DNA from 2 places in the Fictibacillus sp. KU28468 genome. Region 2 is predicted to be linked to the other one. Evidence: a T-box and tRNA genes for the amino acid it is inferred to sense, from the RefSeq annotation. Region 2 holds a T-box; the other holds one or more tRNA genes.
The links. A T-box is a leader RNA that pairs with one kind of tRNA and senses whether it is charged. The one in region 2 lies ahead of tyrS (tyrosine--tRNA ligase), so its partner is inferred to be a tRNA-Tyr.
Positions count from the first base shown of each region.

Region 1 (14,877 bases), 1.5 Mb from region 2:
AAGCAGACGGCTTTCTAATTTTGTTAAATCATTGCTGATCGTAGCGATGGTCACGTTTAAATCATGAGCCAGTGAGACAAGCTTAACCGGTTCCTTCGCTTCCAGAAGGGAACAAAAAATCATGGTCTGCCGCTCTTCAGGCGTGTACTCGTTATACGATAAATGAAACAGCGCCAGCTTCAGTTCTTCCATTCTATGTTCGTCCCCGATGATCTGTATACCCACTCCTGATTTTTTGATCAGCTCCAGTTCATACTCTTTTAGCGTATTTTCAAGTTCTTTTAGATCACGGTGGATCGTCCGGGTACTCACATCAATTTCATCCGCAAGATCCTTGACCGTCATCTCTTCTTTTTTAGATAATAAGATTTCAAATATCAGTCGTTCTCTTGCCGATATATACATGTTCTTCACTCCACGTTAATGACAATATTTAATTTGTATACCCTTAATTAAATAATAAAGCCACGCCGTTCCTTAATACAACGAAATGAAAAGCCGATTTCGTCATCATCATTGTTGCCATGATTTAAAAAGTATAGAAAAAGTCCGATTCCTGGGAACCGGACTTTTCGATTAGTGCAGGCTTTTGGCTGCTTTTAACTTCTCAAGCAGTTCTTCATATTTCGGTGAGTTTAAAAAGTTCTCAACTGAAATATGTTTTGCGCCCGGTAGTTTAGCTTTTGCACGATCGGTTAAATCTTTGTGGGTGATGACCAAGTCTGCATCAGCGGGCAGATTGGTAATCGAAGTATTGGACACGGAAACATCCAGCCCTGCTTTTTGAACTTTATTTTTGAGTATAGAAGCTCCCATCGCACTCGAACCCATACCCGCATCACAGGCAAAGATAATTTTCGAAACGTCTTCATACTCGTTTTCTGCGATTGGCATACCTTCAGGCTCGGCAGGTGCTGTTGTACCTTTGCTTTCTACTAACTCATTCAGCAGTTTTTCATATTTAGGACTGTTCAAGAAATTTTCTACTGAAATGTGTTCGGCATTCGGCAGTTTTGCTTTCGCCCTGTCTGTTAAATCTTTATGCGTAATGACGATATCTGCATCAGGGGGAATATTCGTAATCGATGTATTAGACACCGATACATCCAGTCCCGCTTTTCGTGCTTTGTTTTTTAAGATTGATGCGCCCATTGCACTTGAACCCATGCCTGCATCACAAGCGAAAATAATCTTTTGAACGTCGGCACGGCTTTTTTCTACAGCGATGTGGTGCCTGGCACCACCAGACGTTTGTTGCGCTTGCGTTTCTTTCGGTTGGACAAGTGATGAAGCACGGCTTTCTTTTCCTTTAAGTGCAGATGTTTTTTCTGTCGCTTTTGTCAAATCATCTTCATCTGTTTGTTTGGAAGATTTTAAGATGACAGAAGAAATCAAGAAGGATACGGCTGCCGCAACCAGAACTCCAGCTATGACCCCAAGGTAGTGTCCTCTCGGTGTCATGGCAATAAGAGCAAAGATACTTCCTGGTGACGGAGCGGCTACCAATCCTGCGTCAAACAGCAAGAAAGTGAATACACCGGAAGCACCGCCTCCGATTACCGCTAAAAGAAGTAACGGTCTCATCAGAATATACGGGAAGTAAATCTCATGAATCCCGCCAAGGAAATGGATAATGGCAGCCCCTGGTGCCGATTGTTTCGACATTCCTTTTCCAAAAAGGATGTAAGCCAATAGGACACCCAGCCCTGGTCCCGGATTGGATTCCAACAAGAACAGAATGGATTTTCCTGCTTTGGTGGCTTGCTCAATTCCCAGCGGGCTTAAGATCCCATGGTTAATGGCATTGTTTAAGAATAACACTTTTGCTGGTTCGATAAAGATGCTGGCCAGCGGCAGCAAGTGTGCGTCTACAATAGCCTGTACTCCTGCAGCAAGCGTTTTGTTTAACGTTAATACAACCGGTCCAATTCCTTTGTAGGCAATGATCGTTAAAATTCCGGCAATAATCCCGGCGGAAAAGTTATTCACGAGCATCTCGAAGCCGGATTTCACTTTTCCTTCAATCATCTTGTCAAACTTCTTAATGGCATACCCGCCAAGAGGCCCCATAATCATGGCACCTAGAAGCATTGGAATGTCAGCTCCGACAATAACCCCCATCGTTGCCGTGGCACCAACGACACCGCCTCGCAGGTCATAAACGATGCGTCCGCCTGAAAATCCGATAAGCAGCGGCAGCAAGTAAGTGATCATCGGGCTAACCAGTTTTGCCATATCTTCATTTGGAATCCATCCTGTAGGAATGAATAATGCCGTGATGATTCCCCAGGCGATGAACGCCCCTATGTTTGGCATGATCATACCGCTCAAATAGCTGCCAAACCGCTGTATTTTTACTTTAGCGCCTGTCTTTGTCTGTTCAGAACTTGCCATATCAATCGAAACCCCTTTCCTATTTGGTACTATTCGTACAATCTATAGGTCTTATGCTCTAATAATAAAGCGTTTACACACCATTTTTCAATTCAAAGAAAAGGGCATTTTGTCACCATACTTGTTGTCATGTTTAAAACATAAAAAAAGCTGCCATCCATAAATACCATCTGGAAAGCCTTATTCAAAATCTAAAATTTCTTTACGCAGCTTGTCCTCGTCCTTTTTCTTCATTAGACTCACCTCCTGGAACAATTACCTTTGGCTCATTTTCGTGATTATTTATGCCTCTTGTTCTATAAACTCGCGGAGCTTAAACACACCTTCAAATAACATCTCAGCACTATTCTGATCAAATAATATCTATATATATTGGTGCTGGTTAAAATTACAAAGGATTTGACCAACAGCAATTCATCCTGAGGCAGCGAATGATTATAGGGAAAATCTACATAAAGGAGCTGGTGTAGGAGTGTACGCTGCAGGAGTAATTGACGAAGCAAAAATCCCTTCATTTAAGACTCATGAACAGGCAAAGTTATGGTTTAAAGAAAAGTATGGCGATGCTTTTCAGCTCTCAAATGTTGAGCCGATCGATGGCCAGCAATGCTATTCCTATGTGCTGATCTTAGATGTGCACACTTACATACGTGGACAGGCTGATTTAAAAGAGCATGGAATAATGAAAGATGCACTGAAATATTTAAGTAGCCATCAATCTATTTATATTACGGATGATGGAAGCGTTCACTTCGTTAATTAAATGATAATTGTGAACGATTCATATGTATTTAGATGTTATTTCAGTTATAATTAATTTTAAGCCACTTTAAACTTGTTCACCGACGGGTTTAATTTGAAGACACCATTTATAAAAAAGAATTGAGAATTGTGGATAACCACAAAGAAGTACATAGGATTAAGTTGTCTGATTTAGTTGATGTAAAAATAACTTGAAATAATTACTACAAAAAAAGGGGCTGTCCTGAAAGTCGAAAATTGACCTTCAGCAGCTCCTTTTTGGCTTGAAAATCTTCAATGAAAAGTTGATTGAAGTGGATGGTGCGAGACTCCTCGAAAATGAACTTCACTTTTTCTTCGTGCGATAAAAAGCTGCCGGACCCCCCCTTGTCCTGAGGGACTAGCGTGACAGGTGAGCCTGGCACGGAAATCAACAGCTTACAGACTTCTTGGACAGCCCCTTTTGATATTGACAGCCAGGGTACAACTTAGTTTTAAAAAGACATTTCTGTTGTAAGATAAAAGAGTTCTTTACTGATACTTGTCAAACTTTTTTGTTGTGCTAAACACTTGATCAAGGACATAGCCTGCTTCATAGTGGAATGCTATAAGAGTGAAATATCCAATATAATATTTCACTAAGTGCTCCATAATGAAAAAACCCCTGGAAGTTAAATTCCAAGGGTGAAAAGCACTTTATTATTCAGTAAAGGACTTCTTTATCTAGTAAAATGCTATTTTAGCGTAAAACACCAGTAAATTTCCACTGGCTTTTACTTAATACTTATTCTACTGTTACACTTTTCGCAAGATTACGCGGCTTATCAACATCACAGTCACGGTGAAGTGCTGCATAGTAAGCAATCAATTGAAGCGGTACAACAGATACGAGCGGAGTAAGGTACTCATGTACTTCAGGAAGTACGATGCGGTCGCCTTCGTCCTTCGTCGCTTCTGTACTGATCACGCAAGTTTCTGCTCCACGGGCTGCTACTTCTTTTACATTTCCGCGGATGCTCAAGTTCACGTGTTCTTGTGTAGCTAGAGCGATAACTGGCGTTCCTTCTTCAATCAAAGCAATCGTACCATGCTTAAGTTCTCCTCCTGCAAAGCCTTCTGCTTGGATATAAGAGATTTCTTTAAGCTTTAGAGAACCTTCCAAACAAACAAAGTAATCAACCGCACGGCCGATAAAGAAGGCATTGCGTGTTACTGATAGGTATTCCTGTGCTACACGATCCATGGTTTCTTTTTGGTCTGTCAATGTTTCCATTGCGTTTGCCACAATCGCAAGCTCTTGAAGCGGATTGAAATCAAGCTCGATGCCTTTTGCACGAGCAGAATCAACGGCAAGAATAGCAAGGACAGCAATTTGCGCTGTATAAGCTTTTGTTGATGCTACTGCGATTTCAGGTCCTGCATATAGGTGAAGTGTATGGTCAGCTTCCCTTGAAAGGGTAGAGCCAGGAACGTTAGTAATCGTCAACGCTTTATGGCCCAGCTTTTTCACTTCTACCAATACCGCACGGCTGTCGGCTGTTTCTCCCGATTGAGAGATAAAGATAAACAATGGCTTCTGAGAAAGAAGCGGCATGTTATAAACGAATTCACTGGCAATATGAACCTCTACAGGGATATTGGCAATGTTTTCGATCAGCTGTTTACCTACAAGTCCTGCATTGTAGCTTGTTCCGCAAGCCACGATGTAAATGCGGTCTGCACCTTTCATCGCGCTGCGAATATCGTCATCAAGCTTAAGATTGCCTTCTTCGTTTTGATACTGCTTGATGATGTTACGCATAACAAATGGCTGCTCATCAATTTCTTTCAGCATATAGTGAGGGTACGTTCCCTTTTCGATATCACTTGCATCCAATTCAGCTGTGTAAGGATCACGTGCTACTTCTTTGCCGTCCAGTGTTTTGATGGTATAGGAGTCACGTGTTACGATAACGATCTCCTCATCCATCAGTTCAACGTATTGGTCTGTTTGAGAAATCATTGCCATAGCATCACTTGCTACAACGTTAAATCCTTCTCCTACGCCGACCAATAGCGGGCTTTTATTTTTACCAACATAGATGGTGTCTGAATCTTGGTTATCGACTAACGCAATCGCGTAAGAGCCTTTAATAACAGAAAGCGCGTGGCGGAATGCTTCTTCCACGTTCTCCCCTTCGCTGACAAACTTTTCAATAAGCTGTACAACAACTTCTGTATCTGTATCACTTACGAATTCAACATTCGGTAAGTATTCTCTTTTAATATTCTCATAGTTCTCAATAACACCGTTATGCACAAGCGTAAATCGCCCTGCAGTACTTTGGTGTGGGTGAGAATTCACCTTGCTTGGCGCTCCGTGTGTTGCCCAGCGTGTATGTCCGATCCCCATTGATGTTTCAACGCTTGAGTCAACGATATCACGCAATACAGCGATTCTTCCTTTTTCTTTGAAGACTTGAACGCCGTCATTATCAACTACAGCAATACCTGCTGAGTCATAACCGCGGTACTCTAATTTTTCCAGTCCGCGAAGCAAGATTTCTTTAGCATCCTTATTCCCTACATAACCTACAATTCCGCACATTTAATATATCCTCCCTTGGGTCAGGTATAGCCCAAAATATGGGCTGGCACCTGCCTCTGTAACAGGGGGACTGTGAGCGGGGCTCACAGCCCCACCTATGTTTGATTTATTTTGTTAGCCACTGCTTTTAATTTTGTACAGGAAGTCGCCTTGCCTGTTTTATTTAAAAGCTTACGAAAGTGACTGGTTCCGAGAGGCATCCGCCGAAAAATCGATGAACCTCTTCCTCGTCAACTATTTTCTTCCGTCCGAAAATAGTTCAGGCGCTTAGGTTAATAAATTGGCCGCTCTATCCACCTTCCCGTTTCAAAGTAAATTCAAACCTAATGATATCTTGTTTCGATTTAAGCGTCAATTGGTTGCTAAGCAGCTTAATAAATATTTAATAAAATATGCATAAGCGAACCCGCTGGTGATGCGCTTATGCATAGGTTTCGTGCCTATCTTGATGAATGAGGGTGCATTTGACTAAACAAGTTCCGCCTTGACCACATCAGCTATCTGATCAGCATAGATTTGGCATTGTTCCTTCGTAGGTGCTTCGACCATGACACGCACCAACGGCTCAGTTCCCGATGGACGTACAAGTACACGCCCGTTTCCGTTCATTTCTGCTTCGACCTTCTCGATCGCAGATTGGATCGTTGTATTGCCTTCAAGCTTTGTTTTATCTACAACTCTAACGTTGATTAAAAGCTGAGGGAACTTTTTCATTTCATCCGCAAGCTCAGATAATGGCTTTTTCGTCTGCTGGACGATGCTTGCTAATTGAATAGCCGATAACATGCCATCACCCGTCGTGGTATGGTCAAGGAAAATGATATGTCCTGATTGCTCTCCGCCCAGGTTATATCCGCTCTTTCTCATTTCTTCCATTACATATCGGTCGCCGACAGCAGTCTGAACCGATTTTACTTCTCTGTCTTCAAGTCCTTTATAGAATCCAAGGTTGCTCATCACAGTGGAGACGATGGTATCGTTCTTCAGTCTTCCCTGTTCTTTTAAGTAGACGGCGCAAATAAACATGATTTGGTCGCCATCCACGATGTTCCCCTTTTCATCAATCGCAATCAGACGGTCTCCGTCCCCATCAAAGGCCAGACCCATGTCTGCTCCTTTTTCCTTGACCAGTTCAGCCAATTTTTCAGGGTGTGTGGAACCTACACCATCATTAATATTTAGACCATTTGGGCTTGTTCCCATCGTTGAGATATCGGCTTCCAGGTCGGCAAACAGATGCGGAGCCAAAGAAGATGTTGCACCGTGAGCGCAGTCGAGTGCGATATGCATACCGGAAAAATCGCCAGGGATGGTTTGTTTTAAATATTGAAGGTACTTTTGTCCGCCTTCGAAATAGTCGCCTACTGAGCCAATATCACCGCCTGAAGGGCGCGGAAGCTCGTCTTTCTCCTGATCGAGGAGAGCTTCAATCTCTGCTTCCTGCTCGTCCAAAAGCTTAAAGCCATCCGCTCCGAAAAACTTAATTCCGTTGTCAGCGACTGGGTTATGGGAAGCAGAGATCATGACACCTGCCTGAGCGCCAAGTGCATTTGTCAAGAAAGCAACGCCAGGTGTCGAGATGACACCTAAACGCAATACTTCAGCTCCCGTAGATAAAAGGCCAGCCACCAATGCTCCTTCAAGCATATGACCAGAAATTCGTGTATCTCTGCCGATCAGTACTTTTGGTTTTCGGGTTTCCTTTGTTAATACATATCCCCCAAATCGGCCAAGTTTAAAAGCTAATTCTGGTGTAAGCTCTGTATTGGCAACTCCTCTTACCCCGTCTGTTCCAAAGTATTTTCCCATGATTTAATTCTCTCCTTCAGTAATTGATTCGGTACGATCCGATTGTCCCTCTGCCTTTGATTGAGAAAAGGTTGGGTTATTGTCCGGCTTGCTGCCGGCAGTGCCGTTATTCTCGTTATTGCTGTTCTTATCCCCGCTCTGCGATGTGGTTTGGTCAGTCTGGTTATCAGAGCCAGTCTGGGTTGCCGTGGTTTCGATTTTAATTTTCGCCGTCGTAAACTCCTTTTTCATTTGAAGGTTCTTGGAGTTTGAGGCTTTTATCGAAATCGTATGCTCGCCTGGTTTCAGCTTGCTGACATCAACATATGCCCTAATATCTGAAGCCACCAATGCATCAACTGTTTTTTTGCTGCCTGTAATGGTCACATCCATCTTTCCGCTCGCAGGAGATAAGAAAGACGCCTGCTGTTCAGGAATCTCTCCCCTCATTTCAATAGGGATATCCTTAAAGGTCTTTGTTTTCACGTCATTCTCTACATCCACTTTTACTTGGACTTGTTTGGGATTTACAGCTTCTGTGCCTTTTGGAAGAGGCACATCAACGTCTATCGTTGAATCTTCTTTAATCTTGTCTAAATCTATGTCTACGCCGCTTACTTCACTGATTTTATCAAGGGCGGATGAAGGACCTGTTAACGTCACTTCTTTCGGATCCACAGTTATACCTGCCAGGGTAAGTCCGTCAGGAAGGTTGCCTTTTTCATTCAGGCTCAGCGGTACCGTTTTACTTGGTTTTGTAATAGGGACCGTAACATTGACAGACTTTGGATCAATCAGTACATCGAGCAGATTGCCTTGACTGTCGTAAGCCCGCAGCGGCACCCTTGATTCTACCTTATCCTTGGCATTCGAAACATCCACAGATGCCCGGATACTTGCAATATCCCTGATGTAATCCTCTGGACCTGTTACATACACACTCTTCGGCGAGTAGCTAAGTTTTCCGGCTTCATAACCCTCCGGCAGTTTATTCTTGTTCTTGATATCCACAGAAATCGGGATCTGCTTCGTTTGTTTTCGGTGAAGCGTTACTTCCACTTCCTGAGGTGATGGAACGGCTCTTAACCCTTCCGGAACATTCCTGATTTTCACAGGAACTTTTTTTGTACCTGGACCCATCTTTGTAAGATCGATATAGACTTCCATTCGACGGTCTACTTTTAATGCTTTCGTCAGCAGATTGGAAGACCCCGTCAGCTTGACGTCCACCGATCGGGGCAAGTCTGTAAGTACGTATTTATTTTCATCAAAAAAAGGCGTAATGGCAACCCCGCTTACTGTTTCACTCGTCTTGGAGACGGAGGTGAACAGGGATTGCCGGTCAGATTGCTGCTGGTTTTCCATGGATAGGACGGTATAAAGCATTAATGCCAAAAGAAAAGCGATAATTTTTACAAACCAATTGCTCTTAAGGAGTTTGTCCATTTTTCTTCCCCCTCCAATTCCAGCGTGATGAGGAAGCATTTCTGCCAGATACCATTAATTCCGCATTCAATAAAGCTCTCAGTGTTTCCTCATTCAGGTTGCGATGGATTTCTCCGTTCTTCGTAATCGAGATGCCACCGGTTTCTTCTGAGACAATGACAGTAATCGCATCTGTCACTTCACTTACACCGATAGCCGCTCTGTGCCTTGTACCCAGTTCTTTGGAAACAAAAGGGCTTTCGGTCAACGGAAGATAACAGCCTGCCGCAACGATCTCATTCTGCCGCAAAATAACCGCTCCGTCGTGCAGAGGCGTGTTGGGCACAAAAATATTGGTCAGCAGCTCTGATGACAATTTCGAATGAATAGGAATCCCTGTTTCCACATAATCGGTAAGACCGGTTTCTCTTTCAAACGATATGATGGCCCCAATTCGGCGCTTGGCCATATAACTGGTTGACTTAACGATCGCATCAATGGAATTTCCCATCTCCTCTTCGTCAGCTAAACCAGATCGGGAAAACAGTTTTCCCCTGCCGAGCTGCTCCAGCGCTCTCCTTAATTCAGGCTGGAAAATAATAATAATGGCCAATAATCCATATGTAATGGCTTTATCCATCAGCCAGCCCATTGTCCGCAGTTCAAAGAAACTGCTTGCAAGCCATACAGCTACAATGACCACAATTCCTTTTAAAAGCTGTACCGCCTTGGTTCCTCTTATCAGCATTATTAATTTATAAAAAACATAGGTAACCAGCAAAATATCAACGATCTGGCTGATATAGCTACCTAAACTAAAACTTCCAACAGGCAACATGACATCACTCCACTTCAGGGAACTACTCTTTCTATGTTAATGTAGTGCAACAATGATCATAATTATTCGGTATCCCTTATTATAGCATACCCCATCCGCTGCCATAAAAGTTGGAGACTGGCTGGCCGGGTGTCTTTGGCTGCGTTATAAAGTCCCGAAAAAGTAAAAAGCCAGCCATAAACAGGCGGCTTTTTAGATCTTCATATTATTTCGATACTAAATATTATTTTTGTTCCTCTCCTGTGAAGAACATTTTAAGTTTATACCAGACCCATTCAACCACTTGATGGATTTCCTGGCTGTCACCGGTTATCTGGCCCGCGGAAGCCATATATTTTTTCCCTTTGATGACGACGACATTGCCGTCAACCTTTCCTTCCACCCTCACATCGCCATTTTCTACGACCAGGTCACCTTTGACCGTTTTTCCTTTAGGAACGATAACTGTATGCGTGGATGGCTTGATCTGAACGTTATCCGAGCCGGAGACTACTGATAGTTCATTCCCCGTACTCCAATTGGCCATGACTGAACCGAACATTAAGATTAAGAATACTGCAGCCGCAGTCAGGACTGGATAACGCCTGATCCATTGAGCCGGCATCCTTTTCTTTTTCACGGCAGGAAGCTTCTTCATTACATTCTCTGTAAAATGGTCGGGAGCTACAACAGGCGCTGATTCTTTCATGTCGGAAATGATTTCCTTCAGGGCATAATAGTGCTCTCTGCAGGCTTCGCAATTTTCCAGATGTATGTTCAGCTCTTTCTGCTCCAGCTCCGTTATATCCCTATCCAGGGCTTTATCAATCAGGCTCATATATTTTTCTGTATCACATGACATTATGTTCACCTCGATTTTGCAACCTTTTTATACACCTTTTTTAACGCTTCTCTTCCCCGATGTATCCGTGTTTTGACAGTCGGAACGGGCAAATCCATAACAGAGCTGATCTCTTCAAGCGATAGATCTTCGACATACTTTAGCAGGATCGCTGTCCTGTACTTTTCCGGAAGTTTCATGATTTCCTGCTGGAGATGATCCCGCTTCTCCTTTTCCTCCGCTTCCTCTTCCGGAAGTGGATCCGCTCCTGCCACCTGGCCGTAAAGCGTTGCTCCTTCCGTTCCTGGAATTTCAGCATCCATAGAGTAATCCGGTTTCTTTTTCCGCAGTTTATCAATACACAAGTTTGTGGCGATGCGATACAGCCACGTTGAAAACTTATAGCTTCCACTGTATTTATCAATGTTTACGTAAGCGCGGACAAATGCTTCCTGAGCAAGGTCCTCCGCCTCATGGCTGTCTCCGACCATTCTGTAGCACAGCCGGTATATTTTATCTTTGTAAATTTCAACAAGACCTTCAAAAGCCTCCTGGTTCCCTGCTTTCACTTGGGTAACCAGATTATTAATTAATGAATCCATTTCAATTTTCCACCACCAGTTGCGGTTCGTATTTTTCTACGTTTAGTATTCAAAAAAGTTTCATATTCCATAAAAAATTGAGCAATTTTTATTTTAGCATGAAAACAGACAGGGATAGAGAAATGTTTTGTACAAAATTTAGAAAATGAGTTTCAATTTGGGTAAATGAGGGAATAGTGGAATTAAAGATTTTTTTTAAGGAGCGTGCACACATGGACCGCAATATCCTGCTAAGAGAAATTGAAGTTTCACGGAAAAAAATGAATGAAATGTCTAAAATTATGCCTTTAATCGCTGAAGAAATTGTTGAAATCAGCCAACACATAGATGAGCTATTAAATGAATTCCAAAAAGCAAACGTAAAAAACAGCTACTCGTAATCGAGAGCTGTTTTTTTGATTTATAATTATAATAATTTTTCGCCAAATAGTGATCCCATTAGCGCCACAGCCACTGTCGCTGTCTTGTTTCTTTCGTCAAGAATTGGATTGACCTCTACAAATTCAGCTGAAGTAATAATCTGAGACTCGGCCAGCATTTCCATCGCCAAATGGCTTTCTCTGTAGCTGATTCCACCAAGAACCGGCGTCCCTACACCCGGTGCGTCAAGCGGATCCAATCCATCAAGGTCAAGGCTTAAATGAACACCGTCCGTTTTTTTAGAAAGGTATTCAATCGTTTCCTCCATTACCTTGGTCATGCCGATCCGATCAATTTCATGCATCGTGTATACTTTAATACCGCGTTCTTTGATTAATTCTTTTTCTCCTTCATCCAATGAACGGGCACCGATAATAACAATATTTTCAGGCTTAACTTTTTGCTCATATCCTCCAATACCAGTTAAGGATTCATGCCCGATTCCCAAACTTGCTGCAAGGGGCATACCATGAATGTTTCCGCTTGGTGAAGTATCAGCGGTATTTAAGTCTCCATGAGCATCATACCAGATGACGCCAAGATTTTCGTAGTGCTTGGCAATTCCTGCAAGAGAGCCAATCGCGATACTGTGGTCTCCTCCAAAGACAAGAGGAAACCGGTTTTCCTGAATGACATTAGAAACCGTGTCTGCCAGCTTTTCACTTGCAGTTGAAACTTCTTGAAGGTTCTTAAGATTGGTGTCTATTTTTTCTTCTATTGTCCCAGGCCGGGCAATCTCTATGTCCCCGAAATCCTGGACATTATAATTTATATCTTCTAAACGTTCCACAATTCCTGCATATCGAATGGCGCTTGGCCCCATGTCAACGCCGCGCCTTGTCTGCCCTAAATCCATCGGTACTCCGATGATCGTAATATCCTTCTTCATTCTGTACGGCCTCCCCTTATGCTGTGTTTCAAAAAATTCTATAAATTCATTGTAGCCTGTCTATTCGTGTTGGTTCAACTGGACAGAAATATGCATAGATATACCGATACGTAAGCGCTTTCGAGGAGGTTGATGGATAATTATTAGGACAAAAGCACCCTCCTCTTTATTGGATCAGGAATCCTTGAAGGTTTGAAAGACATAAAAAAGCCCTTAGACATTCGTCTAAGGACAGTACTTATTATGTATGGTGGAGCCTAGCGGGATCGAACCGCTGACCTCCTGCGTGCAAGGCAGGCGCTCTCCCAGCTGAGCTAAGGCCCCATAATGGAGCGGGTGATGAGAATCGAACTCACGACCAGAGCTTGGAAGGCTCTTGTTTTACCACTAAACTACACCCGCATATTATACTTTGTAACCATTGATATCATCTTTTATTCAGAAGTTCAAATGGTGAGCCATGAAGGACTCGAACCTTCGACCCTCTGATTAAAAGTCAGATGCTCTACCGACTGAGCTAATGGCTCGTGTTGTAACATAATCTGTCGGAAATAAAGATGGTGGAGGGGGACGGATTCGAACCGCCGAACCCAAAGGAGCGGATTTACAGTCCGCCGCGTTTAGCCACTTCGCTACCCCTCCACATAAAAAAAAGGCTTCAGACATTGCTTATAAAGAAATGGTGCCGGCTAGAGGACTTGAACCCCCAACCTACTGATTACAAGTCAGTTGCTCTACCAATTGAGCTAAACCGGCCTGCCGTTGGGATAAATAATGGTGGAGGATGACGGGTTCGAACCGCCGACCCCCTGCTTGTAAGGCAGGTGCTCTCCCAGCTGAGCTAATCCTCCGTATTAATGAATGTTATTTTCTTAACGAAAAAACTTGGTTATTTTTCTTAACGAAAAAAACTTGGTGACCCGTACGGGATTCGAACCCGTGTTACCGCCGTGAAAGGGCGGTGTCTTAACCGCTTGACCAACGGGCCGACTGGAGCTTCCAACCGGGCTCGAACCGGTGACCTCTTCCTTACCATGGAAGCACTCTACCTACTGAGCTATGGAAGCATGGCTCCACAGGTAGGACTCGAACCTACGACCGATCGGTTAACAGCCGATAGCTCTACCACTGAGCTACTGTGGAATAATAAAACCACATACGAGTATGTATGAAATGATAGCCTGGCAACGTCCTACTCTTACAGGGGGAAGCCCCCAACTACCATCGGCGCTGAAGAGCTTAACTTCCGTGTTCGGTATGGGAACGGGTGTGACCTCTTCGCTATCGCCACCAGACTGTCTTTCAAAGGATGTCCTATTTTCTCAAGGACAAGTTACATTTTACAATGTATTTGCTCTTTTGACAAGAGCTTTTTTAGAAAAATGAGGTATATTCCCTCAAAACTAGATAACTTCATCCAAACTTTCACTGATGCTAACGTCCAGCTCCATGTACCATATCCTCGAGGTCGTTTCAATCCCTCCTGCGAACACCAAAAACGTGTTCTCGTCAGGATCTCCAACGCTTGTCGGATTTAAACGGTTCATACCGCTTTTGTTAATAAGGATAAGCCCTCGACCGATTAGTATCTGTCAGCTCCACGTGTCACCACGCTTCCACACCAGACCTATCAACCTCATCATCTCTAAGGGGTCTTACTCACTTGACGTGATGGGAAATCTCATCTTGAGGGGGGCTTCATGCTTAGATGCTTTCAGCACTTATCCCGTCCACACGTAGCTACCCAGCTATGCCCCTGGCGGAACAACTGGTACACCAGCGGTGTGTCCATCCCGGTCCTCTCGTACTAAGGACAGCTCCTCTCAAATTTCCTGCGCCCGCGACGGATAGGGACCGAACTGTCTCACGACGTTCTGAACCCAGCTCGCGTACCGCTTTAATGGGCGAACAGCCCAACCCTTGGGACCTACTTCAGCCCCAGGATGCGATGAGCCGACATCGAGGTGCCAAACCTCCCCGTCGATGTGGACTCTTGGGGGAGATAAGCCTGTTATCCCCAGGGTAGCTTTTATCCGTTGAGCGATGGCCCTTCCATGCGGAACCACCGGATCACTAAGCCCGACTTTCGTCCCTGCTCGACTTGTAGGTCTCGCAGTCAAGCTCCCTTGTGCCTTTACACTCTGCGAATGATTTCCAACCATTCTGAGGGAACCTTTGGGCGCCTCCGTTACAATTTAGGAGGCGACCGCCCCAGTCAAACTGCCCACCTGACACTGTCTCCGAACCGGATCACGGTTCCAGGTTAGAATTTCAATACAGTCAGGGTAGTATCCCACCGACGCCTCCATCGAAGCTGGCGCTCCGACTTCCCAGGCTCCTACCTATCCTGTACAAACTGTACCAAAATCCAAT
Region 1 covers NZ_CP110666.1:4,256,917-4,271,793, forward strand. Annotated here, with positions in the region: gene OKX00_RS22545 (BglG family transcription antiterminator) at 1-405, opposite strand, end outside; gene OKX00_RS22550 (PTS mannitol transporter subunit IIBC) at 577-2,394, opposite strand; gene OKX00_RS22555 (hypothetical protein) at 2,867-3,157, shown strand; gene OKX00_RS22560 (hypothetical protein) at 3,360-3,569, opposite strand; gene glmS (glutamine--fructose-6-phosphate transaminase (isomerizing)) at 3,920-5,722, opposite strand; gene glmM (phosphoglucosamine mutase) at 6,191-7,531, opposite strand; gene OKX00_RS22575 (CdaR family protein) at 7,535-8,956, opposite strand; gene cdaA (diadenylate cyclase CdaA) at 8,940-9,770, opposite strand; gene OKX00_RS22585 (anti-sigma factor family protein) at 9,997-10,614, opposite strand; gene sigW (RNA polymerase sigma factor SigW) at 10,620-11,195, opposite strand; gene OKX00_RS22595 (aspartyl-phosphate phosphatase Spo0E family protein) at 11,408-11,575, shown strand; gene rocF (arginase) at 11,602-12,504, opposite strand; tRNA gene OKX00_RS22605 (tRNA-Ala) at 12,753-12,828, opposite strand; tRNA gene OKX00_RS22610 (tRNA-Gly) at 12,833-12,906, opposite strand; tRNA gene OKX00_RS22615 (tRNA-Lys) at 12,956-13,031, opposite strand; tRNA gene OKX00_RS22620 (tRNA-Tyr) at 13,063-13,146, opposite strand; tRNA gene OKX00_RS22625 (tRNA-Thr) at 13,185-13,260, opposite strand; tRNA gene OKX00_RS22630 (tRNA-Val) at 13,280-13,355, opposite strand; tRNA gene OKX00_RS22635 (tRNA-Glu) at 13,418-13,492, opposite strand; tRNA gene OKX00_RS22640 (tRNA-Thr) at 13,496-13,571, opposite strand; tRNA gene OKX00_RS22645 (tRNA-Asn) at 13,573-13,647, opposite strand; rRNA gene rrf (5S ribosomal RNA) at 13,684-13,799, opposite strand; rRNA gene OKX00_RS22655 (23S ribosomal RNA) at 14,067-14,877, opposite strand, start outside.
Region 1: it has a tRNA-Tyr gene. The T-box ahead of tyrS (tyrosine--tRNA ligase) is inferred to sense a tRNA for this amino acid. The anticodon was not compared.

Region 2 (14,877 bases):
GGTTTACACCTAATTCAGAAGCGATTTCGAATTTCATTTGATCAATCGCCTGTTGTACACCAGGTACAAGAAGTTGGTTTGAGTTGTTGTTTGCCATGTTGTTTCACCTCCTGTACCTATAGATTGTGAAGGAAACAAGGATTGCAACCGTGGTAAATATTAAATGAAGTACCAAAAAAAAACCTGCAGAGAGATTCTGCAGGCTAAAATAAATCTTCAAATTCCTTAGCTTCTTTTTGTTCTTCAAACGAGATGGTTTCAATCGAAGAAAGCGCTTCTTCAATCAGCTCTTCCATGTTTTCGATATTCTGCTCAAAACGATTGGCTTTTTCGCGTTTCGGCTTTGTTTTAGGAGCAGCTGGAACAAAAATAGTGCAGCAGTCTTCATAAGGACGGATGGAGATATCATAAGTCCCGATTTTCTGAGAAATGTCAATGATCTCGAGCTTATCCATCGTAACGACCGGCCGTATGATGGGAAGGTTGGTCACTTCGTTGATCGTATGCATGCTGTACATCGTCTGGCTAGCCACCTGTCCAAGATTTTCTCCGTTTGTGATCGCCATCGCATTTCGTTCCTCAGCCAGCCGCTCAGTAATGCGAAGCATCATGCGCCTCATAATGGTCATGCTGTAGCTTGCTGGAATTTTGTCTTTTATGATTTGCTGTATTTTTGTAAAGTGAACCACATGCAGTTTCATCTTACCGCCAAAGCGTGTTAATTCCTGCATCAAATCTTCTGCTTTCTGTTTGGCGCGGTCGCTTGTGAACGGGGGGCTGTGAAAATGGACAGCTTCTATACGCACTCCGCGTTTCATGGTCAAATACCCGGCAACAGGGCTGTCAATTCCACCAGACAGCATCAGCATCGCTTTCCCGCCAACTCCGATTGGCAATCCTCCGGCACCAGGATAGGTTTTGCAGCTGATGAACGTACCGTTATCTTTAACTTCTACTTTAACTTCAACATCAGGATGATGGACATTGACAGAAACATTTTCTGTGTGGGTTAAAATATAACCGCCGACTTGACGGTTGAGCTCCATCGAACCGACCGGGAAATGCTTATCACTTCTGCGTGCAGACACCTTAAATGTCTTTGGAGCAGCCCCGTTTTCAAGGAAAGCGGCTAATGCAGCTTCCTTGATTGCTTCAATTTCACTTTCCGTTCTGATCGCCAGGCTGATGGCATGAATCCCAAAAACCTCCTGCAATTTAGCGATCATCTTCTCGTGATCTTCTCCATTGATCTCTACAAGAATCCGGTCATATGATTTTAGAACCACTGCATTTGGAAATACAGATAACTTTCTGCGTACCGTTTCCCTCAGCTGGCTCTCAAAATGTCTTCTGTTTTTCCCTTTTAATGATAACTCACCAAAACGGATAACAATGTGATTATATTGCATTCTATTTACCCCATTACTGTTTGCAGCTGAACCACTGCTTTTTTTAATTCTTTAAGCACAACTTCTGCTTCGTCTAACGTATTATCGAACGACAGGCTCATCCGTATAGCTGTACCTGCCTTCTTCTCCCCAAGCCCCATTGCGAGCAGAATCCGGCTCGCTCCTGCCTGTTTAGATGAACAAGCAGAACGGGTGGAAACATAAATTCCCTTTTGATCAAGGGTATGGATCATTACCTCTGGCTTTACTCCATGAATCGAAAAATTGATGATATGGGGAGCAGAGTTTGATGGTGTATTGATCGTTATACCTTCCATAGCAGACAGTTCATCCATCATTCTTTGTTTAACCGTCTCCATAGACCGTATTCCGTATTCCATGCGATCAAACGTCATGCGCAGCGCTTTCGCGATGGAAACAATACCCGCGACATTTTCAGTTCCCGCACGCACGCTGGCTTCTTGCTCTCCACCAGACAGAAGGGGTGAAAGGGTGACACCTTCTCTTTTGTAAAGGATACCCGTTCCTTTTAAACCGTGGAATTTATGCCCCGACATCGTGCAAAGATCGATTGCTGCTTCCTTAAATGGCAATGGTATTTTTCCAATTCCCTGAACATGGTCGACATGAAAAAATACCTTAGGAAAATTCTTCAGGATTTTCCCTGCATCCACGATTGGCTGTATCGTGCCGACTTCATTATTTACATGGATCAGTGAGACTAGAATTGTATCTTTTCTGATGCTCTTCTCCAGTTCTTCCAAGGAAATTTCTCCAGAAGAGTTTACCGGCAGATACGTCACTTCAAAGCCAAGCGACTCCAGATAATGAAATGTTTCGTAAGAGGAAGCATGTTCTACCTCACTTGTGATCAAATGTTTGCCGCGCTTCAGATGCTTTAATGCAATTCCTTTAATGGCTGTATTATTGCCTTCCGTTCCTCCGGAAGTAAATATAATTTCGGCTGGTTTTACTTTCAGCAGTCCTGCTACAGTTTTTCGAGCCTGGAATATAAGCCGTTCTGTTTCTCCGCCCTTGGAATGAATGGAGGATGGATTGGCGAAATAATTCTGAGAAACAGTAACAAATGCATCCAGTACTTCTTTATATGGTTTCGTTGTTGCACTATTGTCAAAATAAATCATGGTTGACTCCTCCGCCTAGCTCACTTATTCTACACATCAATCTATAATACCACAACCGAATAAAAGAAAAAATTGTATTTTAAACAGAAAACTGTTTTGCATATCTCTCTTTATCCTTCCATAAATCCCTCTAAATTAATGGATGGCATCAATGAAATCAAAAAGATATTTTGATTTTCAGAATCCGATTTCCTCAAGCTGCTGTACTCATACTATTACGCACAGAAAAAGCTGGAACTTTGAGGTCCCAGCTTTTACATCAAATCTTTTGCTTTAAATTGATTTCCATTTCTTTTAGGATTCCCGGCTGTACGCTTTCGATGGCAGTTCCTGCAATGGTAAGTGCTTCTTCATATTGGTAATTACGGAAAGCAATTTCCGCTTCGATGAGCCGTACTGAAACAGATGAATAAGAGCTTCTGTACCGGTTTCCATATTGGATAAGCTTTTCTGCCAGCAGCGCTGTTTCGATAATCTCAGCAGTTTCCCTGTATCCCTCTTCAACGGCTTCCAGTGCTTTTTCGAGAACTTCTGTTACATCTGCAATTTCCAAAGGCTTATCATCAAGCCGTTTAGAAACTTCTATAATATAGCTTTCAGCTTTTTCAATCGTGACCAGATAGTGATCAGGAAGTCCTGGCAGGTTGCTTTTTTGTACCATTCTTCTTGCCTCAAGCAGCTTCCTGCGGAGTTCTTTCAACCTTTCTTTTGTCTGTAGCTCATCTTTTCTCAGGCTGATCAGTTTTTCTTGATACTCATGGTTTGATTTTTTCACATCTTCCAGCTGAACCGCCATCTCTTCCATCATTTCACGGATGACCGAATACGAGTCCTTCTTTTCTTCGATAGACTGTTCAATGATGGAGAACCTCGTTTGGAGCTTAGTGAACAATTTTTCTAATCGCTTATGAACTTCTACATCGGAGTGATCAAGCTGGTAGCTGAGCGCTACCATATCAGCTTCAGCACGGATCTTTTCCATATCCAGCTGAAGATCAGAAAGTGATTGAAGGATGACTTCCTTCTCTTTAATCACAAACTGCTTTGAGACCACTTCATTTTCAAGAAGATCGTACAATTGATCGATTTCGGCGTTTAATTGTTCAATGCCTTTTTGCGTTTCATCGATTTCCAGTGCGTATACCTTCTCGAGCAATTTGGTGATCGTCTCATTCATCGCTGTAATTTCTTTATCGATCCCAATGTGATTGAGAACATAGCCTTGCTGTTCCATATCAAAGAATCCATCCTGAAGATCCTTAAGGCTTGAAGGCAAATCAGATAAAAGCATGACTAGCAGTTCAGGAACTGATTCCATTTTCGATCTGGCTTCTTTTAATTTTTCAATACTTTCAACGAGAATTTTTCGGGCTTCGAGGTGGTTGCCCTGTGAGGTCAATTCATCAAACTGAACAAATTTTGCATTGACTTCTGTAAACTCCTCTTCAAACAGTACGGCTGTTTTCCCCAAAGACCGGGAATGTGTCAGAAAGTACTTCTTAGCCTCACTGAATTGTTCCTTGGCCTCAATAATGTCTTCCCTGTTTAATTCTTCGCTTGTGATCAGTTCGTCAATCTCAGCTGATATTGCTTTGATCCGCTCTTCCATGGCTTGCATCCGGGATTCAATATGATGCAGAATCCCTTTTGCCTTTCCAAACCGGTATTTGTCCGCACTTTCCTCGGCATCAAACAGAGCCTCTTCCATATTTGGAAGTTCAACTGTGACCATCTCATCCCAGTCGCTACGCCATGACTCAAATTTCTCTTCTGTTTCACCAACCATTGTAAGCCCTTTGACCTTTGAAATCTCTTCTGTTAGCGGACGGTTCATGATATCCATTTTCCAGGATTCCAGCCGGTCAATCTGCTTATAAATCCGTTTGCGTGAAAAGGAGCCAAAAACAACGACAGCTATTAAAACAACTACTGCGGCAATTATGTATGTCATAGGAAGCACCCTTTCTTCCTTTCTGCAAAACTGCAAAATCTATGTAATAATGATGTTACAATTGTTTAATTTTAATTGTAATAATTAATGAGTGCAATTTTTTTATTGAATGCCAGTGTTTTACAGTGCTTTTCACTTGTCCAAAGCTAACTCAATGTTCTTATGATAACATGTAAAACTGAATTTTGACTAAAAAAAAATGAAAAAAACCATAATTTTTTTCCATAAATATCAAAGCTTTCTTATCCTTTAACAAAACTCAGGAGGTTAACGATGTCTACTTTTTATGATGGCCATGTCCATACCCCGTATTGTCCGCATGGCACCGCCGACCCGATTTCTCTATATATTGAACGGGCAATTGAATTAGGATTATCCGGAATGACCTTTACCGAACACGCCCCCTTGCCTTCAGGGTTCATTGATCCGGTACCAGAAAAAGATTCAGGCATGGAATTAAGCAGGCTATCTTCCTACTTGGACGAACTGGGTGCTGCAAAACAATATTACAGCAAGACGATCTCCATAAATATCGGATTAGAGGTAGACTTTATTGATGGATTTGAAAAGGAAACAAAAGATTTTTTAAATGAAGTCGGTCCCCGGCTTGATGATGCCATTCTTTCCGTCCATTTCATTAAGCAGGAAAGCTCCTATTTCTGCATTGATTACAGCGAGGACATGTTCGGTGAAATGGTTCGTTCATTCGGCAGCACAGACAATGTATACAGTGCCTATTATAAGACACTATCAAAGTCCATCACATCAGACTTGGGAAATTACAAGCCAAAACGGATCGGCCATATGACCCTTGCCCAGAAATTTAAGAAACAGTATCCAACGGATCAATCTTATCAGGAAGAAATCCGAACGATTTTGGAACTGATTAAGCTGCACGGCTATGAACTTGACTACAATGGAGCGGGATTATTCAAGCCATTGTGTGGAGAGTCCTATCCTCCCCATTGGGTGATTGAGGAGGCCATAAAACAGAAAATCCCTTTTGTCTATGGTTCAGATGCCCATAGTGCAAAGGGATTGGGACAAGGCTATGATATACTCATCCACCAAGATCTTTTATCCGTTCCACTTTCCCTGCAAAGAAAATAGCGGATTCTGCACAGCAGACAGAAGCGGATTCTTTTTAGGCGGGATACAAACCGACTGCTCCAGCCATTTATTGATGAAACTTACATAAGACGTAACGAATAAGGGATCATGTGGAGCCGTATAGAAGACTTCAGATATATATAACGGATGAAGGAAAGGCATGATGAGCAGATTTCTCAGCTGCAAAGTCAGGAGCATGACAGGCTGTTTATGAAACTCTCTTCGTTTCATGCCTTTTTCAAATAAGGTGTCATAAAAATATTTTTCTTTAGAGAGGTAAGTGGTCATCACTTCCCTTACTAATGTAGAATCAAGCGTCATTTCCCGATGGACAAAACGTGACAGATCAGGCTGCTTCAGCTGGTAATGCAGGACACTTTCAATCATGGTCAAAAGCTGATCTTTAACTGTATAGTCCATCGATGTATGGTACACCACTTCAATCTTGCGAATATACCCTTCATAAAATGATGAAATCAACTCTTCAAGCAAGCCTTGCTTCCCGCCGAAATGATAGGAAACGAGAGCAAGGTTAACACCGGCCCTCTTGGCAATCTGCCTGACCGAGGTGCCCTGATACCCCTGGTTTGTAAACAATTCAATCGCAGCTTCGGCAATTTTAATTTTGGTAGCCATCTGATCTTTTGACATTTAGTATCCACCACCCTTCTTATTACTTCTTTTTCGTTGGAAAACCTGATATTCCCTTTAATAATCGCTCGACAAATACACCTGTTCGGATGTAATCTTCTACAATTTTTGATAAGATAGGGAAAGACGGCTAGCATAAAAAGGGGGATGTTCATGTTTACAGTCGAAAAATACAGTCAAAATCGCGAAGAGGGATACGATCTGCTCCTCAAGCAGCTCCGTGCTCTTTTAGAAGGGGAGACAAGCATTACTGCTAACCTGGCGAACGCCTCAGCACTTTTAAACCAGTTCCTCCCCGCTATTAATTGGGTTGGATTTTATGAATATGAAGAACTGTCAGACCAGCTCGTCCTCGGACCGTTTCAAGGACTGCCGGCCTGTGTAAGAATTCCTTTGGGAAAAGGTGTCTGCGGTACGGCTGCAAAAGACCAGCAATCACTGGTTGTGGAAGACGTTCACCAGTTTCCCGGGCATATCGCATGCGATGCTGCATCCCGATCTGAGATTGTTGTGCCCATTGTAAAAAATGGCCAGCTGTTTGGCGTGCTTGATATTGACAGCCCTGAAAAAAACAGGTTTGATGAGATCGACAAAGTATGGCTCGAACGGTTTGTTGATGAACTGAACAAGCATATATAGAAAAAAGTAAGCGACCTAAGACGAATTGTGAGTTATTAGATCGTCCTCCGAGGACTAGGGATGATTTCATCATTATGCTGAAAACAAGAAACACGTTTTCAGCCCTGGGCACTGAAGCTAGACATTACTTCTATGTGAAAGAACGGCTCAGGAAAACTTCCGGGCCGTTCTTTTTTTTATCTTACGACCTGATTTTCTTTTTGATAAACACTCTGAAGAGCCTGCTCGAGATCTGCCCATATATCCTGCCAGGCTTCAAGCCCCACGGATAAGCGCAGCAGATTCTGTTTGATCCCCATCTTCTCCCGTTCCTGTTCAGGCACTACGGCATGTGTCATCGTCGCCGGATGCTGGATAAGCGTCTCAGCGTCCCCAAGACTTACAGCAATTTTGACAAGCTTTAATGCATTCATCATCTGCTGAGCTTCCGGCTTGCCTCCTTTTATCAAAAAGCTGATCATTCCGCCTGCCTTTTTCATCTGCCTCTTCCCTGCCTCATACTGAGCAAAGTCCGGATCTCCCGGAAAAAAGATAGACTCAATAGAGGGATGGCGTTTTAAAAGAACAGCAATCCTTTCGGCATTATCACAGTGGCGGTCCATTCTGACAGGCAGCGTTTTAATGCCCCTTAAAAGCAGCCATGCTTCAAAAGGGGACATGATCCCACCGATATCCTTCTGGGCGGTCATTGCAATCTGCTGCATCACGTCCTGCCTTCCAACTGCAACGCCTCCGATGACATCTCCATGGCCGCAAAGATACTTCGTCGCACTGTGCACGACAATGTCACAGCCCATTTTCAGAGGCTGCTGCAAATACGGAGAACAAAACGTGTTGTCCACAATGACTGGAATGTTCTTTTCTCTGGCAACTCTAGACACCATTTCTAAATCTACAAGTTTCATTGTCGGGTTGATCGGCGACTCGATGTAAATAAGTGAGGTGTTAGGCAAAATCGCAGCTTCTAAAGCGGCTTCATTCTCCATTAGAATAAGGGAGTGCCCGATCTGAAGATGATCTTCCATATATTGCAGAAGCCCGAAGGTACATCCATAGACCCCTTCCGAACAAAGGATATGGTCCCCTGTTTTCAACAGGCCGAGCAATACTGCTGATACTGCGGCCATACCGGATGCAAAAGCCAGACCCTTCTCCCCGCCTTCCAGTTCTGCCATTCGCTCCTCAAACATAACCACTGTCGGATTTTTCAGCCGGGAATAAACATATCCTGCTTCATTTCCAGCAAATCTCCGCTCGCCCGTTTCTGCATCCGGAAAAACAAAAGTCGAGGTCTGGTAGATCGGCGGAGACAGACTTCCTCCATGCTTGCTGTCCTCATACCCAGCGTGTATGGCATTGGTTTCAAAATACTTGGACTTCATAGATATGCACCCCTTTTTTTATTTGTAAGCGCTTTCTATAAACCTTCTCCCACAGAAACGCAATTCCTTCCACTTTGCCATTATTGTATTCAGCCATCACTGCCATGGCGCCTTTATATTAAGACTAGCCCTTGACTTGTTTCCCGAAAAAACATATACTAATCTTTGTGTAAAATAAAGCGGCACTGTGTTCGTCATTTGTTTTATTTTGTTACATGTTTGAAGAAGCATGGTATATCTCGTAGCTTCAAAGGCTGCTGAAGTGAAGGTATAGGCAAATAAAATATGCAGATGAAAAGAAAACAGTCACTGTTGTGTTTTACTAAAACAAAACAAGTGAAGGAGGAGTCATTCATGGCTCGATATACTGGCTCTACATGGAAGATTTCCCGTCGTTTAGGTATTTCCCTAAGCGGAACTGGAAAAGAATTAGCAAAGCGTCCTTACGCTCCAGGACAACATGGTCCTAACCAACGTAAAAAACTTTCTGAATACGGTTTACAATTACAAGAGAAGCAAAAGCTTCGTCATATGTATGGTGTAAACGAGCGTCAATTCCGCCGTATCTTCAATGATGCAGGCAAAATGACAGGAATTCATGGTGAAAACTTCATGATCCTTCTTGAGTCTCGTTTAGACAGCATCGTTTACCGTCTTGGTCTTGCTCGCACTCGCCGTGCAGCTCGTCAATTGGTAAACCATGGCCATGTTACTGTAAACGGAAAGCGCGTTGATATTCCATCTTTCCGCGTAGCACCTGGTTCAGTTATCGGTGTTCGTGAAAAGTCACAAAACCTTAGCGCTATTAAAGAAGCAATCGAAGTGAACAACTTTGTTCCTGACTTCTTGACTTTTGACGAAAACAAACTAGAAGGTACATTCACTCGCTTACCAGAGCGTTCTGAATTACCGGCTGAAATTTCAGAACAGCTTATCGTTGAGTACTACTCTCGTTAAGTTTAAGAAAACGCTCCGTTTTTACGGGGCGTTTTTTTTTATTATGTGGCGGGAGGTTCATTTATTCTCGAAATAGACCACTTTATTCTTAAAACAAACCAATTTATTCTCAAAACAGCACCTTTTATTCTCAAACACAATATCCCCGACACGTTTCGACTGATTTTGATACATTCTTTTTGTCGAATTGAATTGCACTTTCCCTCCACCAAAGTTTAATAAAAAAAGAACCGACCCCTGAGTCCGGGCCGGTTCTGCTTTAATATCTATTCTTAGTATCGGATCAAGAAATATTTCTTCTTCCCTCTTCTGATGACGACGAATCGATCATCAATACGAGAGCTTCTTCCCACCACTTTTTCAAGGTCCTGGCAACGTTCGCCATTGATTGAGATCGCTCCATTGGTTATATCCTCACGAGCTTGGCGTTTTGATGGAGAAATTTTACTTGCTACAAGCAGGTCGATCAGACCGATATCCTCTTTAGACTCCATTTCAAAGGAAGGCACGTCTTTAAAGCCTTGCTCAATTTCAGCTCCAGTCAATTCAGAAAGCTGTCCGCTGAACAGTGCCTGAGAGATTTTGATGGCTTGTTCCAATGACTGTTCTCCATGCACAAGAGCAGTCAATTCTTCTGCAAGCGCCTTTTGCGCGGCACGTTTTTCAGGGGCGCTCTGCACTTGTTCAATAAGTTCGTTGATCTCTTCATGACTCTTGAATGAGAAGTACTTCAAGAATTTAATCACATCACGGTCATCCGTGTTGATCCAGAATTGATAGAACTCGTAAGGAGTGGTTTTCTCCGGATCAAGCCAGATCGCTCCGCCTTCTGTTTTCCCGAATTTCGTTCCATCACTCTTCGTTACGAGCGGGATGGTTAATCCGAATGCTCTCTCTTCTTCTCCGGCTTTGCGGATCAATTCCAGACCAGCTGTGATGTTGCCCCATTGGTCGCTTCCGCCAAGTTGCATCCGGCACCCTTCCTGGCGGTACAATTGAAGGAAGTCATAAGACTGAAGGATCATGTACGTAAACTCTGTAAAAGAAATCCCAGCTTCCAAACGGGATTCTACGGAATCTTTTGCAAGCATATAGTTCAGCGGAAAGTATTTCCCTACATCACGCAAGAATGAAATAACGTCCATGCTGCCGATCCACTCATAGTTGTTGGCGATTTTCGCAGGATTATCCTGAGCGTTAAAGTCCAAAAACTTAGAAAGCTGCTGTTTAATTCGTTCGCTCCATTGTTGAACCACACCTGCCTCATTTAACGTCCGCTCTGCCTTCTTCCCGCTTGGGTCCCCAATCATTCCTGTCGCTCCTCCCACAAGAGGGATCGGCTGATGGCCTGCCTGCTGAAGGCGCCGCATCGTCATGATCACAAGCAAATGGCCCACATGCAGGCTGTCTGCTGTCGGGTCAAAACCGCAATAAAAAGGGGTTTTTCCGCTCTGCAGCTTTTCTTCCAAACCTTCCCGGTCAGTCACTTGATTGATGAGACCTCGAAATTCCAAGTCTTGTAAAATTGTCATTATAGTTGCTCCTTTCAGTTTCTGGATGAAGACAAATAAAAAACGCCCCTGTAATAAGGGACGTGATTACCGCGGTACCACCCTCGTTGAAGGAAACGTATTTCCTCCCACTCATATCCATTAACGGCTTTTCAACCGGTCTTTGCTACTTTCATTTCACAAAGAAAGCTCCAGGGTGTAATTCATAAACTGTCTATGTACTGGTTTGCAGCGGCCACCAGCTTTCTGTAACAGGGAGACGGTTACTACTAAATCCTATCTTCGCTTCTGTTTTATCCAATTGACATATATTCTTCATTTTTACCACAGGTTATACGCATTGTCAATTCCTCATCCACTGACAAAATTGTCTTAAGTCCCCCTTCAAACGACATGGGATATGATATAATTAGTCAGATAGGGGGGAATTTACAAATGTCTCATCTAGAGGAAATTAAGGAAAAATGGAGGCGCTTTATTGCGTATCTAAATGAGAAAAAAATTATACAGGCCGCAGATAAAACATACACATTCACCTGGAACTTATTCTTAATTATCGTGGTATTGTTCTTGCTTGGCGGCTGTTTGGCTGCTGGAGCAGGGGCTGGCTTTCTGGCCTCGCTTGTAAAAAACGAGCCAGTCAGAGCTTACAGCACCATGAAGAATGACATTTACAATTACGAAGAAACGAGTACGATGTATTTTGACAAAGATCAACTGATCGGCAAGCTGCGTGCTGACCTTGACCGCCAGGAGGTTCCTTTAAAGGAAATCTCACCATTCGTAAAAGATGCCGTTATTTCAACGGAGGATCAATATTTCTATGAGCATGACGGCATTGTTCCAAAGGCTATCCTCCGGGCAACGCTTCAGGAAGTAACAGGCTCCAATAACCGTTCGGGCGGGAGTACTCTTACTCAGCAGCTCATTAAAAACCAGATCTTAACGAACGAGGTTTCCTTCGACAGAAAAGCGAAAGAAATCCTGCTCGCACTCAGACTCGAGCACTTGTTTACAAAAGAGCAAATCCTTGAAGCATATTTAAACATCGTTCCATTCGGACGTAACTCATCCGGCAGAAACGTAGCCGGCATCCAGGCGGCCTCTCAGGGAGTTTTCGGTGTTGACGCTGACAAACTGAACTTGCCGCAGGCAGCTTTCCTTGCAGGCATGCCGCAAAACCCGTTTGTATATTCTCCATTTACACAACAAGGAGCAGTTAAAAAAGATATTACATATGGTACCAACCGCATGAAAACGGTTTTGAACCGCATGCTGACAAATGGAGCCATAACACCTGAACAATACGATAAAGCACTGAAATATAATGTGAGAAAACACTTTGTAACGAAGAAGGAATCTTCTTACGAAAAATATCCTTACTTAAGCATTGAAGTCGAGCGCCGTTCAGCAGATATCCTTGCAAGACTCGCCGCTAAAAAAGACGGCAAGAACTTTGACAAGCTTAAGCAGAACACAAAAGATGAATACCGTCAGAATGCTTTTGTACAGCTGCGCCAAAAAGGCCTGAAAATTCATACGAAAATCAATAAAAAGATCTATGAGGAAATGGAGAAAACAGCGAAGAACAAATATCTCTTCGGCTCTACTCACCTCGTCCGCGTGAAGAACGCCAAAGGAAAATGGATCTATGAAAAGCAGCCGCAGGAAGTAGGCTCCATACTGATTGAAAATAAAACAGGAGCTATCATCAGCTTTGTCGGAGGGCGTGATTACAACCGTGAACAGCTGAACCATGCAACTCAGGCATTAAGACAGAATGGTTCAACGATGAAGCCGCTGCTCGCATATGCTCCGGCCATTGAGGAAGGTAAAGTGCAGCCGGGTTACATCATTCCTGATACACCGCTGACCATTGGCAAATACGCACCAAACAACTATGATAACCGTTTTCATGGACTCCTTTCCGCAAGGACCGCACTTGCCAAGTCTTATAATATTCCTGCACTGCGCAGCTTCATGAGAGCGAATCGGGCCGATGCCTTCAATCGATTGGAGAAAATGGGATTCACAACAATTACTGATACAGACAGATCGGCTACATCTGTTGCCATCGGCGGGTTGACCCACGGAGTAACCGTAGAAGAGAATACGAACGCTTTCGCAACCTTTGCTAACCAAGGCAAGTTTGTGGATGCCTACCTTATTGAAAAAATTGAAGACAAACATGGAAAAGTTCTATATAAACATAAATCTAAGCCGGTGCCAGTATATTCTCCGCAAACCTCTTATCTTATCCTTGATATGATGAGGGATGTACTGAAGCCAGGCGGAACCGCAGCAAGCATTCCAGGCAGACTGAACTTTTATGCAGATTGGGCCGGAAAAACCGGTACCACATCCTCTGCCAAGGATTCTTGGTTTGTAGCGACAAATCCTAACGTAACGCTTGGTGTATGGCACGGATATGATAAACCTGAAGCACTTCCAACAGGACAACAGCATATTAGCCAGACCCTGTGGGCAGCTTTTGCCAATGATGCCTATAAATACGCGCCATCACTCATGGCCCCGAAGCATCGTTTCTCCATGCCTTCGGGAATCGTCAGGAAAGAAATTTGCGGAATCTCCGGAAAACTTCCGTCTGATCTCTGCCGGTCAGCAGGTCTTGTAACAACAGATCTATTCAATGTAAAATATGCTCCAGATTCAACAGATAACAGCATGGATACCGGGCTTTATGTTATTGCAAACGGAAAGAAATACAAAGCGTCCGAATCGACACCAAAAGAATTTACTCAAAAAGGCGTCCTCATTGACGATGCGCTGTTTGACGGAGTCGACTTGAAGAAAGTGACCGGAGAAGAAAATTCTGACCATCTTCTTCCTAAGACAAACCTTCCAGAGAACGGAAAAAACCCTGATACAGTCAGCGGACTGTCATCCAAAGGCGGGAAGCTATCCTGGTCTGCGTCAGGAGAAAGTGATGTAGTCGGCTACCGTGTCTATTATTCTGCTAGCGGAAACGGTCCGTTTAAGAAAATCGGCAGTCTAACATCAGATAAAACCTCTCTATCTGCCCCATCAGGCGTGCTGTATGTTACAGCAGTAGACGTCTCGGGCAAGGAATCGGCGCCATCTGAGAAGATTAAAAGCGGCAAAGAAAAAGCAGATCCAAAGAAACCAGACAAACCGGGAACGGATGACAAAAAAACGGATGATCCAACGGCAGGCAAAAAGCCGAAGGATCCTCCTCCCCAAAATGATGATAAAAAGAAACCAAAAAAGCCCGCGAATTAATTCGCGGGCTTTTTGCTTTAAATGATTAGTCTTCCATCGTGGATAAGTCGCCAGTCGGCAGATCCAATTCCCATGCCTTGAGTACACGGCGCATGATCTTGCCGCTTCTTGTCTTAGGCAGCTTGTCTCTGAACTCGATTTCTCTTGGAGCAGAGTGAGCGGCCAAACCAGATTTCACAAACGATCTGATTTCCTGAATCAATTCTTCGCTCGGAGAATAACCCTCACGGAGTGCGATGAATGCTTTAATGACTTCACCGCGAACCGGGTCTGGCTTCCCGATTACCCCCGCCTCGGCAACTGCAGGGTGTTCGACAAGCTTGCTTTCTACCTCAAAAGGCCCTACCCTTTCACCTGATGTCATAATGACATCATCAATACGGCCTTGGAACCAGAAGTAGCCGTCCTCATCCATATAGGCTGAGTCTCCAGACACATACCAGCCGCCAGGGGTAAAGTAAGATTCATATTTTTGCGGATTGTTCCAGATCGCTCTCATCATGGAAGGCCATCCTTTTTTAATCGCCAGGTTCCCCATTCGGTTAGGCGGCAGGATATTATCCTGATCATCGATGATAGCCGCTTCAATGCCCGGGAATGGTTTGCCCATTGAGCCCGGCTTAACTTCAACTGCCGGGAAATTGCTGATGAGCTGAGCTCCTGTTTCCGTCATCCACCAGTTATCATGGATGCGCAGGTTAAAGACCTTCATGCCCCAGCGGACTACTTCAGGATTCAGCGGCTCACCAACACTCAGGATGTGCCGGAGCGAAGAAAGATCAAAGCGTTTTACGACCTCATCCCCGGCTCCCATAAGCATACGGAATGCGGTTGGTGCACTGTACCAAACCGTTACGCCAT
Region 2 covers NZ_CP110666.1:1,432,010-1,446,886, reverse strand. Annotated here, with positions in the region: gene OKX00_RS07435 (alpha/beta-type small acid-soluble spore protein) at 1-97, opposite strand, end outside; gene thiI (tRNA uracil 4-sulfurtransferase ThiI) at 204-1,409, opposite strand; gene OKX00_RS07425 (cysteine desulfurase family protein) at 1,415-2,554, opposite strand; gene ezrA (septation ring formation regulator EzrA) at 2,814-4,505, opposite strand; gene hisJ (histidinol-phosphatase HisJ) at 4,779-5,615, shown strand; gene refZ (forespore capture DNA-binding protein RefZ) at 5,583-6,266, opposite strand; gene OKX00_RS07405 (GAF domain-containing protein) at 6,420-6,905, shown strand; gene megL (methionine gamma-lyase) at 7,082-8,293, opposite strand; gene rpsD (30S ribosomal protein S4) at 8,642-9,244, shown strand; gene tyrS (tyrosine--tRNA ligase) at 9,517-10,776, opposite strand; T-box leader at 10,830-11,047, opposite strand; gene OKX00_RS07385 (transglycosylase domain-containing protein) at 11,191-14,016, shown strand; gene acsA (acetate--CoA ligase) at 14,042-14,877, opposite strand, start outside.